Regions from separate parts of the Microbispora triticiradicis genome, predicted to be linked through region 2. Evidence: predicted binding sites of a transcription regulator. Region 2 holds the regulator's gene; the other holds the start of a gene.
What was found. Region 2 encodes HrcA, which represses chaperone genes, less so after heat shock. Its sites were predicted from a motif close to TTGGCACTCTCNNNNNGAGAGTGCCAA; they were not measured.
Positions count from the first base shown of each region.

Region 1 (7,119 bases), on a different contig from region 2:
GCCCTGCCCGGTGCGGAAGAACCTCTACATCGGCCAGACCAAGCTCGTCGCGAAGGGGCTGCGCCAGGTCGGGCCGGGGCACAAGGCCTACTACCGCGACTGGGCGGGGCCGTGCGTGACGATGACGAAGTTCAAGGTGAAGGCCCACTTCCACCAGCGGGAGTGGTTCCTGCCCACGTCGAAGATCCTGATCGTCGACCAGTGGAACACCCCCGGCCTGGACGGGATCCTCAAGAAGGCCGCCTGGCATTGACCTCTCGCCGACATCGCCCCGCAAGTCGTCTCCAAGTGGCCGGGCCTACCGTAGGAGACATGATCGGAAAGACCATTGCGACCGCGGCCGCCGGGCTGGCCGTGCTGACGGCCACCCTGGCGGCTCCTTCCGCGGCGTCCGCGAGCGGCACCAAGCAGGTCCACCTGCGCAAGGGCCTGACCCTCACCATCCCCGCGTCGTGGAAGGCGGTCCAGGCCGGCACGGACTGGACCCGCGTCGTCACCGGCTCGTGCCCCAGTCTCGGCACCATGGACTTCGGTTTCCGCGACGCGGGGTGCCACGGCTTCTGGGTGCTGGGCCCGAAGGCCCTCAAGATCGGCAATCACACGTTCCAGTCCTACAACCCCAGGTACGGGTTCGATCCCGCGACCGACGTCTCGGTCTGCCCGAGGACCGTCCGCCTGTACAAGGGCACCATGAAGCTCGCCGGCAAGGGGCTGCGGAAGGTCGGGGCGGGTCACCGGGCGGACTACCACGCGTGGGCGGGGACCTGCGTCGACAAGAAGTTCAGGGTGAAGATGCGCTACAGCCAGCGCGAGTGGTATCTGCCCACGTCGAAGATCCTGGTCGTCGACCAGTGGAACACCCCGGGCCTGGACGGGATCCTCAAGAAGGCCACCTGGAACTGAGCGCCGCCGCCGCCGTCACCGGTGCGTCTCAGCGCAGCGCGGCGATCTGGTCGTCGAACCAGCGCCGCGGCGGCAGCGCGGTGGCCGCCTCCCGCAGCCGCAGGCCGCGATCGAGGCGCTCCTCCTCCGGCAGCGTCAGCGCCTCGTGCAGCGCCGCCGCCGTGGCGGTGACGTCGAACGGGTTGACCAGCAGGGAGTCGGCGCCGAGCTCGGCCGCCGCGCCCGCCTCGCGGGACAGCACGAGCGCGCACCGGGGCGACAGGATCGGGCCCTCCTTGGCCACCAGGTTCATGCCGTCCCTGACGGGGTTGACGAGCAGCACGTCGGCCAGCCGGTACGCCGCGAGCGAGCGCGGGTAGTCGTCGTTGACGTTGAGGATCAACGGGTCCCAGTCCTCGGTGGCGTACTCGTCCTCGATCTCCTGGGCGCACCGCTGCACGGCCGCCGTGTACTCGCGGTACTCCGGCAGGTCGTGCCGGGAGGGGTAGGCGAACGCCAGATGGACCACCCGTCCGTGCCACTCGGGATGGCCCTCCAGGAACTCCTGGTAGGCCCGCAGGCCGCGGACGATGTTCTTGGACAGCTCCGTGCGGTCGATCCGCACGATCAGCCTGCGGTCGCCGACATGGTCCCTGATCGCCGCCATGTGCGACTCGACGTCCGGTTCGGCCGCCCGCGCCCGCAGCGCGTCGCCGTCCACCCCGAGCGGGTGCACGCCGATCCGGGTGGTCCTGCCGCCCCAGGTCACCGTACGGGCCGCGTGGTCCACCCGCGCCCCGAGCAGGGCGGCGCAGCAGTCCATGAAGGCGCGCGCCCAGCGGGCGGTGAGGAAGCCGGCGTGGTCGGCGCCGAGGATGCCCGACAGCACCTCCGCCGCGACGTCCTCGGGCAGCAGCGCGAAGTACTCCGGCGGGGCCCAGGGCGTGTGCGAGAAGTGGCCGATGCGCAGGTCGGGCCGCTCGACCCGGAGCATCGCGGGGGTGAGCGTCAGGTGGTAGTCCTGCACCATCACGCGGGCCCGGTGCGTGGCCTCCTCCGCCAGCGCGAGCGCGAACGCGCCATTGTAGGTGCGGTACGACTCCCACTCACGTGCGAACCGGGTGCCGAACTCGGGGGAGAAGGGCGTGTTGTAGAGCAGGTGGTTGACGAACCACAGGGTCGAGTTCGCCACCGCGTTGTAGGCCCGGTGGAAGACCGCGGGCGGGATGTCCAGCATGCGGATGGGCCCCGTCTCGAACGCCCGGTCGAGCCGGCCCCCCGGCGCCTGCCGCACCGCCCCGCGGTCGCCGTCCGACAGCGCCGCGCAGACCCACAGCACGTCGGTGTCCCTGACCACGTCCGACAGCCCGGACACGAGCCCGCCGCCGCCCCTGCGCATGGTCAGGCCGCCGTCCTCCGACAGGGTGAAGGACACCGGGCCCCGGTTGGACGCGATCAGGACGGAGCTGCTCATTGGGGTTTCCCCTCGATCAGAGCGGGCGCGCATGCCGGAAGATTAATAAAAGCGGACCTCCATCAATAGGATGTCAACCGATCGCGGGAGGGCTGGAACGGGATGGCACTGGACGACGTCACCGAGGAGCTGGCCGGATCGGCCGCCCGGGGAGATCACCGCGCCCTCGGTGAGCTGCTGCGGCGCATCGAGCCCGACGTGCTGCGGCACTGCGAGCGGCTACTACCGTACCGGCAGGACGCGGAGGAGGCGGCGCAGGACACGCTGCTCGCCGTGGCCCGCAACATCGCCCGGTTCGAGGGCCGGGCCAAGTTCAGCACCTGGCTGCACATCGTGACCGTGAACTGCGCCAGGACGACCTACCGGTCGCTCAAGCGGCGCTCGTCCGAGCAGGCGGAGGAGCTGCCCGAGCAGCGGCCGGACCCGCGGCGGGTGAGCGTCATCGCGGGGTCGCGGCTCGACCTGCTCGACGCGATGGAGGCGCTGGAGGCCGAGCGGCCAGACCTCGCCCAGGCGCTCGTGCTGCGCGACATCTGCCAGCTCGACTACTCCCAGGTCGCCGACCAGCTCGGCATTCCCCTCGGCACCGTCAAGTCCCGGATACACCAGGCGCGCAAGTACGTGCAGAGCGCGCTCGGCGAGGCCTACGGCTGATACAAACCGTCTCGCCATCCGAGACAGCGGAACGGACACAGGGGACGCCGGGGTACAGTGCTGGAGGACCTTTTTCGAAGGTTCTACAACTGAAGATGCTCATCCAGAGGGGTGGAGGGACCGGCCCTGCGAAGCCCCGGCAACCTCCCCGGTGTCGAACTCGTGCCCACGAGGCCCGGCCGGGACAGGTGCCAATTCCGGCTCGCGGCCAGGGCGGTCGCGAGCGAAGATGAGGGAAAGGCCTCGCTTCATGGCGCACATCAGCACCGCGACCCCCACCACCGCCACCGACTTCGGCCCCGCCACCGGTCTGTCCTGCCGCGAGTGCGGCGCCCACTACGACCTCGGCCCGGTCTTCGCCTGTACGGAGTGTTTCGGCCCCCTTGAGGTGGCGTACGACTTCGGAGAGGTCCGCCGGGAGGACATCGCGGCGGGCCCGGCGAACATCTGGCGGTACCGCTCCCTGCTTCCCGTCCCCGCCGGGGTGGCGGACAAGCCCAACCTGCAGCCCGGCTGGACCAAGCTCGTGCGGGCCGACCGGCTGGCGGCAGAGCTGGGGCTGCGGTCGCTGCACGTCAAGGACGACTCCGGCAACCCGACCCACTCCTTCAAGGACCGGGTCGTCGCGATCGCGGTCGAGGCCGCGCGCGCCTTCGGCTTCCACACCCTGTCGTGCTCGTCCACCGGCAACCTCGCCGGCGCGGTGGGCGCCGCGGCGGCCAGGGCCGGGCTGGACTCCTGCGTGTTCATTCCCGCCGACCTCGAGGCGGCCAAGGTCACCATGGCCGCGGTGTACGGCGGCCGGCTGGTCGGCATCGACGGCACCTACGACGAGGTGAACCGCTTCTGCTCCGAGCTCATCGGCGACGAGCTGGGCGAGAAGTGGGGATTCGTCAACGTCAACCTCCGGCCCTACTACGCCGAGGGTTCCAAGACGCTGGCGTACGAGATCGCCGAGCAGCTCGGCTGGCGGCTGCCCGAGCAGATCGTCGTCCCGGTGGCCTCCGGCTCGCAGCTCACGAAGATCGACAAGGGCTTCCGCGAGCTGATCAAGCTCGGCCTGGTCGAGGAGCGGCCGTACCGGATCTTCGGCGCGCAGGCCGAGGGCTGCTCGCCGGTCTCCCGCGCGTTCAAGGCCGGGCAGGACGTGGTGCAGCCGGTCAAGCCGGACACCATCGCCAAGTCGCTGGCCATCGGCAACCCGGCGGACGGGCCGTACGTGCTCGACATCGCCCGTCGTACGGGCGGCGCGGTGGAGGACGTGAACGACGGCGAGGTGGTCGAGGCGATCCGCCTGCTGGCCCGGACCGAGGGCATCTTCGCCGAGACCGCGGGCGGCGTCACGGTCGGCGTGCTGCGCAAGCTCGTGCACGAGGGCCGCCTCGACCCCGAGGCCGAAACCGTGGTGCTGAACACCGGCGACGGTCTCAAGACACTTGACGCGGTGGCCGAGCAGGCCCGTCCGTCCGCGGTCATCCGCCCCTCCCTCGACGCCTTCCGTGCGGCATTCGCCAACTGAAAGCGTTATCACAGGCCCATCGGCAGCAACGAAAGCGAGTGAACAATGAGCGTTTCCGTGCGGATTCCGACGATTCTGCGGACGTACACCAACGGCGTCGCGGAGGTAAGCGGGGAGGGGGGAACGCTCCGCGAGGTCCTGCAGAAGCTGGATGCGGACTATCCGGGCATCGGAGGTCGAATCCTGGATGAGACGGGCAAGATCCGGCGTTTTGTCAACGTCTATGTCGGAGAAGAGGACGTCCGTTTCGCCGATGGGCTGGACACCGCCACACCGGACGGGGTACAGATTTCGGTCATCCCCGCCGTCGCCGGGGGCTGAGCCGCGACACCGCCGCCGGGCACCTGACATGCACTTCTCTCGCCGGGGAAGTGAGATGTCGCCACAGCGAATGGTGAAGCTCTCAACCTTTCGGTAGAAAAGTGAATAATCGTCTGTACCGCTTTGAGCGAACGCGCCGTAGTAGTTTGCGGATTGACTCTGTTGTTCTACGCCTTGACACGGGTATGGTCGAAGACGATCGACAAAACCGGGGGCTTCTTGGGTGTGGTCCCCAGCCCAGCAAGAGGAGTCGGAAGTGGCGCAGGGCACCGTCAAATGGTTTAACGCGGACAAGGGCTACGGCTTCATCGCGGTAGACGGTGGGAAGGACGTGTTCGTCCATTACTCGGCAATCATGATGGACGGCTACAAGGCCCTCGAGCAGGGTCAGCGGGTTGAGTTCGACATCACGCAGGGGCAGAAGGGCCCGCAGGCGGAGGCCGTACGGGCCGTCTGATCCCGTCAAGCGACCATTGGAGGCCCGGTCCGCGTTCCGCGGGCCGGGCCTTCGGCTCGTCCGGGCTCGTCCGGGTGTTCGGGAACCTCGTCCAAGCTGGTCAGAGTGGCTTCCGCTTGCACTCTCGGGGGTAGAGTGCTAAATACTTGTTTGGCACTCTGAGGTCGAGAGTGACAACAACCGGGATCGGGGCGATGGGGCTCGCGCAGGGATAGCGGGTCCACGCCGTCGCGGGCGTCGGCTCGGTCCGTTGAAGACACCCTGCTACTGGGAGGTCTAGCCTAATGGCAGCCAAGATGATCGCGTTTGACGAGGACGCCCGGCGCGGTCTCGAGCGCGGTATGAACCAGCTCGCCGACGCCGTGAAGGTGACCCTCGGCCCCAAGGGCCGCAACGTCGTGCTGGAGAAGAAGTGGGGCGCCCCCACGATCACCAACGACGGTGTCTCCATCGCCAAGGAGATCGAGCTCGAGGACCCGTGGGAGAAGATCGGCGCCGAGCTGGTCAAGGAAGTCGCGAAGAAGACCGACGACGTCGCCGGTGATGGCACGACGACGGCCACCGTGCTCGCCCAGGCGCTGGTCCGCGAGGGTCTGCGTAACGTCGCCGCCGGCGCCAACCCGATGTCGCTGAAGAAGGGCATCGAGGCCGCCGTCGAGCGCGTCAGCGAGGAGCTGTCGAAGCTCGCCAAGGACGTGGAGACCAAGGAGCAGATCGCCTCCACGGCCTCCATCTCCGCCGCCGACCCGGAGATCGGCGCGCTCATCGCCGAGGCGATGGACAAGGTGGGCAAGGAAGGCGTCATCACCGTCGAGGAGAGCAACACCTTCGGTCTGGAACTGGAGCTCACCGAGGGCATGCGCTTCGACAAGGGCTACGTGTCCGGCTACTTCGTGACCGACCCCGAGCGCATGGAGGCGGTCTTCGAGGACGCCTACATCCTCATCGCCAACCAGAAGATCTCGGCGAACAAGGACCTGCTCCCGCTGCTCGACAAGGTCGTGCAGTCCGGCAAGCCGCTGGTCCTCCTCGCCGAGGACGTCGAGGGCGAGGCCCTGGCGACCCTGGTCGTCAACAAGATCCGTGGCCTGTTCAAGTCCGTGGCCGTCAAGGCCCCCGGCTTCGGCGACCGCCGCAAGGCCATGCTGCAGGACATCGCGATCCTGACCGGCGGCCAGGTCATCTCCGAGGAGGTCGGTCTCAAGCTGGAGAACGCCACCCTCGACCTGCTCGGCCGCGCCCGCAAGATCGTCGTCACCAAGGACGAGACCACGATCGTCGACGGCGCCGGTGACGCCGAGCAGATCTCCGGCCGTGTGAACGAGATCCGCGCCGAGATCGACCGCACCGACTCCGACTACGACCGCGAGAAGCTCCAGGAGCGTCTCGCCAAGCTGGCGGGCGGCGTCGCCGTCATCAAGGCCGGCGCGGCGACCGAGGTCGAGCTCAAGGAGCGCAAGCACCGCATCGAGGACGCCGTCCGCAACGCCAAGGCCGCGGTCGAGGAGGGCATCGTCCCCGGCGGTGGCGTAGCCCTGCTGCAGGCCGGCGCCAACGCGTTCGACAAGCTGGAGGTCAACGGCGACGAGGCGACCGGCGCGGCGATCGTCCGCAAGGCGCTCGAGGAGCCGCTGAAGCAGATCGCCGTCAACGCCGGCCTCGAGGGCGGCGTCGTGGTGGAGAAGGTCCGCAACCTGCCCGCGGGCGAGGGCCTCAACGCCGCGTCCGGCGAGTACGTCAACATGTTCGAGTCGGGCATCATCGACCCGGCCAAGGTCACCCGCTCGGCGCTGCAGAACGCGGCGTCCATCG
Region 1 covers NZ_VANP01000008.1:369,531-376,649, reverse strand. Annotated here, with positions in the region: gene FED44_RS22530 (hypothetical protein) at 1-253, shown strand, start outside; gene FED44_RS22525 (hypothetical protein) at 313-903, shown strand; gene FED44_RS22520 (alpha,alpha-trehalose-phosphate synthase (UDP-forming)) at 932-2,356, opposite strand; gene FED44_RS22515 (RNA polymerase sigma factor) at 2,459-3,010, shown strand; SAM riboswitch class I at 3,107-3,246, shown strand; gene thrC (threonine synthase) at 3,261-4,529, shown strand; gene FED44_RS22505 (MoaD/ThiS family protein) at 4,575-4,850, shown strand; gene FED44_RS22500 (cold-shock protein) at 5,107-5,307, shown strand; gene groL (chaperonin GroEL) at 5,592-7,119, shown strand, end outside.
Region 1: groL (chaperonin GroEL) is a predicted target of HrcA. The motif match lies at 5,458-5,484, and genes of this name have one in related genera.

Region 2 (7,119 bases):
GCCCGGCTCGTGCCCCGGCATCGCGCACACGGGTGTCTTGACCGTTCCCCGCGCATGGGATTGGCTCCGCGCCGTGGCACCGTCCGCGGTCGCCACCGGACCTTCGCCAATGGGATACGCAATGGCCAGCACGTGATCGGCGACGATCACGGGCGGTTGTTAACGCTAACATCCCCGTCAGTTGAAGCGCACCCGCTGAGGAGCGATGCCGATGGACAGGAAACGCATCCGCACGACGCTGGTCCCCGCCGTCACGGCGGCGCTGGCCCTCGCGTCGGGCGCCGTGGCGCTCACCACCGTGAGCCCGGCGCAGGCACTGGAGAACGGGGTGGCCAGGACCCCGCCGATGGGCTGGAACAGCTGGAACACCTTCGGCTGCAACATCAACGAGTCGCTGATCAGGCAGATGGCCGACGCCATCGTCAACAGCGGCCTGCGCGACCTCGGCTACCAGTACGTGGTGGTCGACGACTGCTGGTTCAACCCCAACCGCGACTCGTCGGGCAACATCCAGGGCGACCCCTCCCGCTTCCCCAGCGGGATGAAGGCGCTCGGCGACTACCTGCACAACAAGGGCCTGAAGTTCGGCATCTACCAGGTGCCCGTGGACAAGACCTGCGCGCAGTACTTCAACAGCTACCCCGGCGCGACCGGCAGCCAGGGCCACGAGGCGCAGGACGCCCGGCAGTTCGCGGCCTGGGGCGTCGACTACCTGAAGTACGACTGGTGCTCCCCGAACGGCACGATCAACGACCAGGTGGCCACGTTCGCCAAGATGCGCGACGCGCTGAAGGCGACCGGCCGGCCGATCGTCTACAGCATCAACCCCAACAGCATCCACTCGAAGACCGGCCCCCAGCGCAACTGGGGCGACGTCGCGAACATGTGGCGCACCACCGAGGACATCACGAACAAGTGGGACACGGGCCAGACCAACGGCTATCCCATGGGCATCCAGAACATCGTGAACGTCACCGTCCCGCTCGCCTCGTACGCCGGTCCCGGGCACTTCAACGACCCGGACATGATGGAGATCGGCCGGGGCGGCATGAACGACACCGAGATGCGCAGCCACTTCGCGCTCTGGGCGATGATGGCCTCCCCGCTGATCGCGGGCAACGACATCCGCTCCATGGACTCGGCGACGCAGACGATCCTCAAGAACAAGAACCTCATCGCGATCAACCAGGACTCGCTGGGCCTGCAGGCCACCCAGGTGTCCAACGACGGCACCCGGCGCGTGCTCGCCAAGAAGCTCGCCAACGGCGACGTCGCGGTCGCCCTGTTCAACCAGGGCGGGTCGACCACCACGGTCTCGACGACCACCTCCGCCATCGGCAAGTCCGGCGGCACGGTGACGCTGACGGACGCCTGGACCAACGCGACCAGTACCACGAGCGGCACGATCTCCGCCAGCGTTCCGGCGCACGGCACCGTGGTCTACCGGGTCAGCAGCCCCGGGAGCAGCCCCAGCGCCAGCCCGAGTGCGAGCCCGAGTGCCAGCCCCAGCGCCAGCCCGAGTGCGAGCCCGAGCGCGAGTCCCAGCGCGAGCCCGTCGGCCTCGCCGTCGACGTCCCCGGTTCCCGGCGGATGCTCGGCGACGATCAAGACGATCAACAGCTGGGGCGGCGGCTTCCAGTCCGAGGTGACGGTGCAGGCGGGCAGCTCGGCGGTCAACGGCTGGACCGTGAAGTGGACCTGGCCGGGCGGCCAGACCATCAGCAGCCTGTGGAACGGCCGGCAGAGTTCGTCCGGTTCCTCGGTGACGGTCACCAACGAGTCCTACAACGGCTCGATCGCGGCGGGCGCGTCCACGACGTTCGGCTTCACCGCCAACGGCAGCGCGGCCACCCCCACCGCCACCTGCACCAGCCCCTGACCTCCTGACGTCACGGCCTGGGGAGGGGGTGCCCCCCTCCCCAGGCCGGATCACCTCAGGACGGAGTAGAGGGCGGAGGTGAGGGAGGCTTTGGCGTCGTCCTGGTCGATGGACCACAGCATCGAGCCGCCGAGGCCCTGGAGGCGGATGTATGCGGCCTTCCGCAGCATGACGGCGGGGGGTCGTCGTAGGACCAGAACTCGTTGCCGTCGTAGAGCCACAGGGCGCCGGTGAGCAGGTCGCGGTAGCGCCTGCCGGGCTTGCCGACGAGGTTCTTGTAGTCGTCGCTGCCGGCGGCCCAGGTGCCGGGTGCGGGGCCGGCGGCGGGGGCGTAGCGGCCGTCGCCGCCGGAGGTGACCCCGGTCCAGCCCTGGCCGTACGCGGGGACGCCGACGACGATCTTGCGGGCGGGCGCCCCGCGGCCGACGTAGTCGCGTACGGTCTGGTCGACGCTGTACTTGACCGGGCCGGGGTCGCGGCGGTCGGTGAGCAGGTTGGCCTGGTGCCCGGTGCGGTTCTCCCACGGCCCGTGCAGGTCGTAGCCCTGGACGGTGGCGAAGTCGAGCAGGCCGAAGACCTTCTTCACCTCGAAACCGGCGTCGATCTTGGCGGCGGCGGCCGGGAGGAAGGCGGTGAGTTCGGCGCGCCGGTCGTGGGCCCGCATCTGGCGGCGCAGTTCGGCCAGGAACAGGGTGAAGTTCTGCTTGTCCTCGGCCCGGATGACGTTGCCGTCGTTTCCGGAGGAGCCGGGCCATTCCCAGTCGAGGTCGATGCCGTCGAACACGCCGGCGGCGGCGCCGCTGGGCAGGCCGGGCAGGTCGCCCTTGAGCCACAGGTCGACGCACGAGGCGGCGAGCCGGGCCCGGGAGGCGGGGGTGAGAACGGCGTCGGAGAAGTACTTCGATCCGGTCCAGCCGCCGATGGAGATGAGGACCTTGAGGCCGGGGTGGCGGGCCTTGAGCTTCCTGAGCTGGCCGAGGTTGCCCTTGAGCGGCTGGTCGTCGGCGTCGGCCACACCGTTGACGCTCTGCTCGGCGGGCACCGGCCGCTGCCAGTCGGCCCAGGGGTCGGCCGAGTAGCAGGTGCCCTCGGGGCCGACGAAGCCGAAGGCGTAGTTGAGATGGGTCAGCTTCGCCGCCGCGCCGCTGGCGTCCACGTCGCGCACGTGGAAATTCCGGCCGTAGATCCCCCACTGGATGAAGTAGGCCACCCGTTTGTAGCGGTCCCCGCCCGTCGTGGCCTGGGCCTGGGCGGGCGCGAGCCCGGCGGCCAGGGTGGCGGCGACCGCCACGGCGAGGGTCCTTCTCATGAGCACGCCGGCCTCCCGGGATAACTTATAGGAAAGTTTCCTGTAAATTGCGCCGATCGTAGACCCCTCTGATCACCCCGTCAACGGCACCGCGCGAGTGACGGCAGACTGGAGGCGTGCCTTCCGTGCTTCCCGACGGCGATCCCGTCCCCGCGAGCGGCGCGCTGCCGCCCGGAGCCCTCGACGGGCTCGGCTCCCGTCCGTTCGGCTTCTACGTGCACGTGCCGTTCTGCGCGACGCGCTGCGGCTACTGCGACTTCAACACCTACACGGCCGCGGAGCTGGGGCCGGGCGCCGCGCAGCGCGACTACGCCGCCACCGCGATCGAGGAGGTGCGGCTGGCCCGGCGCGTGCTCGGGGACGCCGCGCCGCCGGTCGAGACCGTCTTCTTCGGCGGAGGCACGCCGACCCTGCTGCCCGCCGCCGACCTCGTACGGATCCTGGACGCCGTCGGCGAGGAGTTCGGCCTGCGGCCGGGCGCCGAGGTGACGACCGAGGCCAACCCCGAGTCCGTCGACCCGGCCTACCTGAAGGAGCTGCGGGAGGGCGGCTTCACCCGGATGAGCTTCGGCATGCAGAGCGCGGGCGAGCACGTCCTCACCGTCCTCGACCGGCGGCACACCCCCGGCCGGCCCGCCGAGGCCGTACGGGAGGCCCGCGCGGCCGGGTTCGAGCACGTCAACCTCGACCTGATCTACGGCACGCCGGGGGAGAGCGACGACGACTGGAGGGCCTCGCTCAAGGCCGCTCTGGCGGCCGGTCCCGACCACGTCTCGGCGTACTCCCTGATCGTGGAGGACGGCACCCGGCTCGCCGCCCGCATCCGGCGCGGCGAGCTGCCGATGCCCGAGGACGACGTGGCGGCCGACCGCTATCTCCTCGCCGAGGAGACCCTGACGGCCGAGGGCCTGAGCTGGTACGAGATCTCCAACTGGGCGGCGGGGGACGAGGCCCGCTGCCGCCACAACCTGCTCTACTGGACCGGCGGCGACTGGTGGGGGGTGGGCCCGGGGGCGCACAGCCACGTCGGCGGCACCCGCTGGTGGAACGTGAAGCACCCCGCCGCGTACGCCGCCCGCCTGGCGGACGGAACCTCCCCGGCGCACGCCCGGGAGGTGCTGACGGCGGAGGACAGGGCCGTCGAGCGCGTCATGCTGGAGCTGCGCCTCGCCTCGGGCTTCCCGCTCGCCGACCTCGCCCCCGAGGCGCGTACGGCCTGCGCGCGGGCGCTGGGGGACGGGCTGCTGGAGACCGAGGCGTTCAAGGCGGGCCGGGCCGTCCTCACGCTGCGCGGCCGGCTCCTCGCCGACGCCGTCGTACGCGACCTGACCCCTTGATCCGGCTGACCCCTCAGTCCGACTGATCGGGGGCGGTGACGAAGTCGATGAGCTCCTCGACGCGGCCGAGCAGTTCGGGCTCCAGGTCGGCGTAGGTCGTGACCCGGCCGAGGATGTGCCGCCACGCCTCCTGGGGGTCCATCCGCCAGCCCAGCGCGGCGATCACGCCCTCCTTCCAGGGCACGCCGCGCGGCACGTCCGGCCACGCCTGGATGCCGAGCGCCCGGGGCTTGACCGCCTGCCAGATGTCCACGAAGGGGTGCCCCACGACGAGCACGTCCGCGCCGGAGACCCGGGCGGCGATGCGGCTCTCCTTGGAGCCGGGCACCAGGTGGTCGACGAGCACGCCCAGCCGCCTGCCCGGCTCCGGGCCGAACTCCCCGACGATCGCGGGCAGGTCGTCGACGCCCTCCAGGAACTCGACGACGACCCCCTCGACACGCAGGTCGTGTCCCCAGATCTTCTCGACCAGCGCGGCGTCGTGGACGCCCTCGACGTAGATGCGGCTCTCCTTGGCGACCTGGGCGCGCAGCCCCCCGACCGCGATCGACCCGGAGGCGCTCCGCAGCGGGCCGGACGGCCGGGCCTGGGGACGGACCAGCGTCACCGGCCTGCCGTCGAGGAGGAACCCGGCGGGGGTCAGCGGGAACACCCGCCGCCGCCCGAAGCGGTCCTCCAGCGTCACGGCCTCCTTGTCGCAGTCCACCACCGCGCCGCAGAAACGGCCCTCGGCGTCCTCGACCACGAGATCGGGCTCGGCCGGGATCTCGGGGATCTGCCCCCGCCGTGGCCGCCGCCAGTCTCCGGAAAGCACGTCCCGCCCGTACATGCGGGGAACGCTAGCAAATCCCGGGCCGCCGGCCCGCCGGTTGCGCCCGGATTCACGGCGTGTTGCCCCTGATCGTCTGCTCGTTATCGCACGCCGAGCGGTGGTAGCCGTACACTTGGCACTCGGGAACACAGAGTGCCAGAGTCGGTGTTTCCAGGGCACAGGGAGGTGACACATTGCTCGACGACCGCAAGCTCGCCGTCCTGCGCGCCATCGTCGAGGACTACGTGTCCACCAACGAGCCGGTGGGGTCCAAGGCCCTGGCGGACAGGCACAACCTCGGCGTCTCCCCGGCGACCATCCGCAACGACATGGCGGCGCTGGAGGAGCAGGGCTACATCACGCAGCCGCACACCAGCGCCGGGCGGGTCCCGACCGACAAGGGATACCGCCTGTTCGTGGACCGGCTGTCGCAGATCAAGCCGTTGTCGGGGGCGGAGCGCAGGGCCATCGAGACGTTCCTCGCCGGGGCGGTCGACCTCGACGAGATCGTCATGCGCACGGTACGGCTGCTCGCGCAGCTCACCCGGCAGGTGGCCGTCGTACAGTATCCCTCGCTCACCAGGTCGTCGGTCCGCCACGTGGAGATCGTCCCGCTGGCGGAGCGCCGGGTCATGCTGGTGCTGATCACGAACACCGGGCGGGTCGAGCAGCGGGTGGTCGATCTGCCCGAGGCGCTCGCCGAGGACCGGATCGCGAACCTGCGCTCCGTGCTGAACGGCTGCCTCGACGGGTGCTGGCTCTCGCAGGTGCCCGAGACCGTGGCCGGCATCCCCGAACGGCTGCCGCCGGAGGAGAGGCCGGTGGTGGCGACCATCATGTCCGTGCTCCTGGAGACGCTCGTCGAGCGGCACGAGGAGAAGATCGTCTTCGGCGGTACGGCCAATCTGGCGGGCGCCGACTTCAGCGTCGGCCTGCGTGACGTGCTTGAGGCGCTGGAGGAGCAGGTCGTGCTCATGCGCCTGCTGGGCGAGACCGGCGGGCTGTCCGAACTCACCGTCAGAATCGGATCCGAGAATCCCTACAGCGGGCTGCGCGGCACCTCTATCGTGGCCGCCGGATACGGTTCGGGCGACAAGGAACTGGCCCGGCTTGGAGTGCTGGGCCCGACACGAATGGACTATCCGGTGACGATGGGTGCGGTGCGCGCGGTGGCGCGGTACGTGGGCCAGATCCTGGCGGGGTCATAAGTGTCCAACGACTACTACGCGACCCTTGGCGTCCGGCGCGACGCCAGCCAGGAAGAGATCAAGAAGGCGTATCGCCGTCTCGCCCGTGAGCTGCATCCGGACGTCAACCCCGATCCGGAGACCCAGGAGCGGTTCAAGGAGATCAACCAGGCGTACGAGGTGCTGTCCGACGCGGGCAAGCGCCGCATGTACGACATGGGCGCCGATCCGTTCGCGAGTGGCGGCGGGCCGGCCGGGGCGGGCGGCTTCGGCGGGGGCTTCCCGTTCAGCGACATCATGGACGCCTTCTTCGGTTCCGCCGGCGCCGCGCGGGGTCCCCGCTCGCGTGCCCGCCGAGGCCGCAACGCCACCATCCGGGTCGAACTGGACCTGGCGGAGTCCGCCTTCGGCACCACCCGAGAGATCGTGGTCGACACGGCCGTGGTCTGCGACGTCTGCCAGGGCTCCGGGGCGGCGTCCGGCACCCACCCCGACACCTGCGACATGTGTCACGGGCGGGGCGAGGTCTCCCAGGTCACCCGCTCGTTCCTGGGCCAGGTCATGACGTCGCGCCCCTGCCCCCAGTGCGGCGGGTA
Region 2 covers NZ_VANP01000006.1:296,329-303,447, reverse strand. Annotated here, with positions in the region: gene FED44_RS18125 (hypothetical protein) at 1-150, opposite strand, end outside; gene FED44_RS18120 (cellulose binding domain-containing protein) at 212-1,879, shown strand; gene FED44_RS18115 (glycoside hydrolase family 18 protein) at 1,935-3,188, opposite strand; gene hemW (radical SAM family heme chaperone HemW) at 3,305-4,525, shown strand; gene FED44_RS18105 (DUF3097 domain-containing protein) at 4,539-5,354, opposite strand; gene hrcA (heat-inducible transcriptional repressor HrcA) at 5,531-6,544, shown strand; gene dnaJ (molecular chaperone DnaJ) at 6,545-7,119, shown strand, end outside.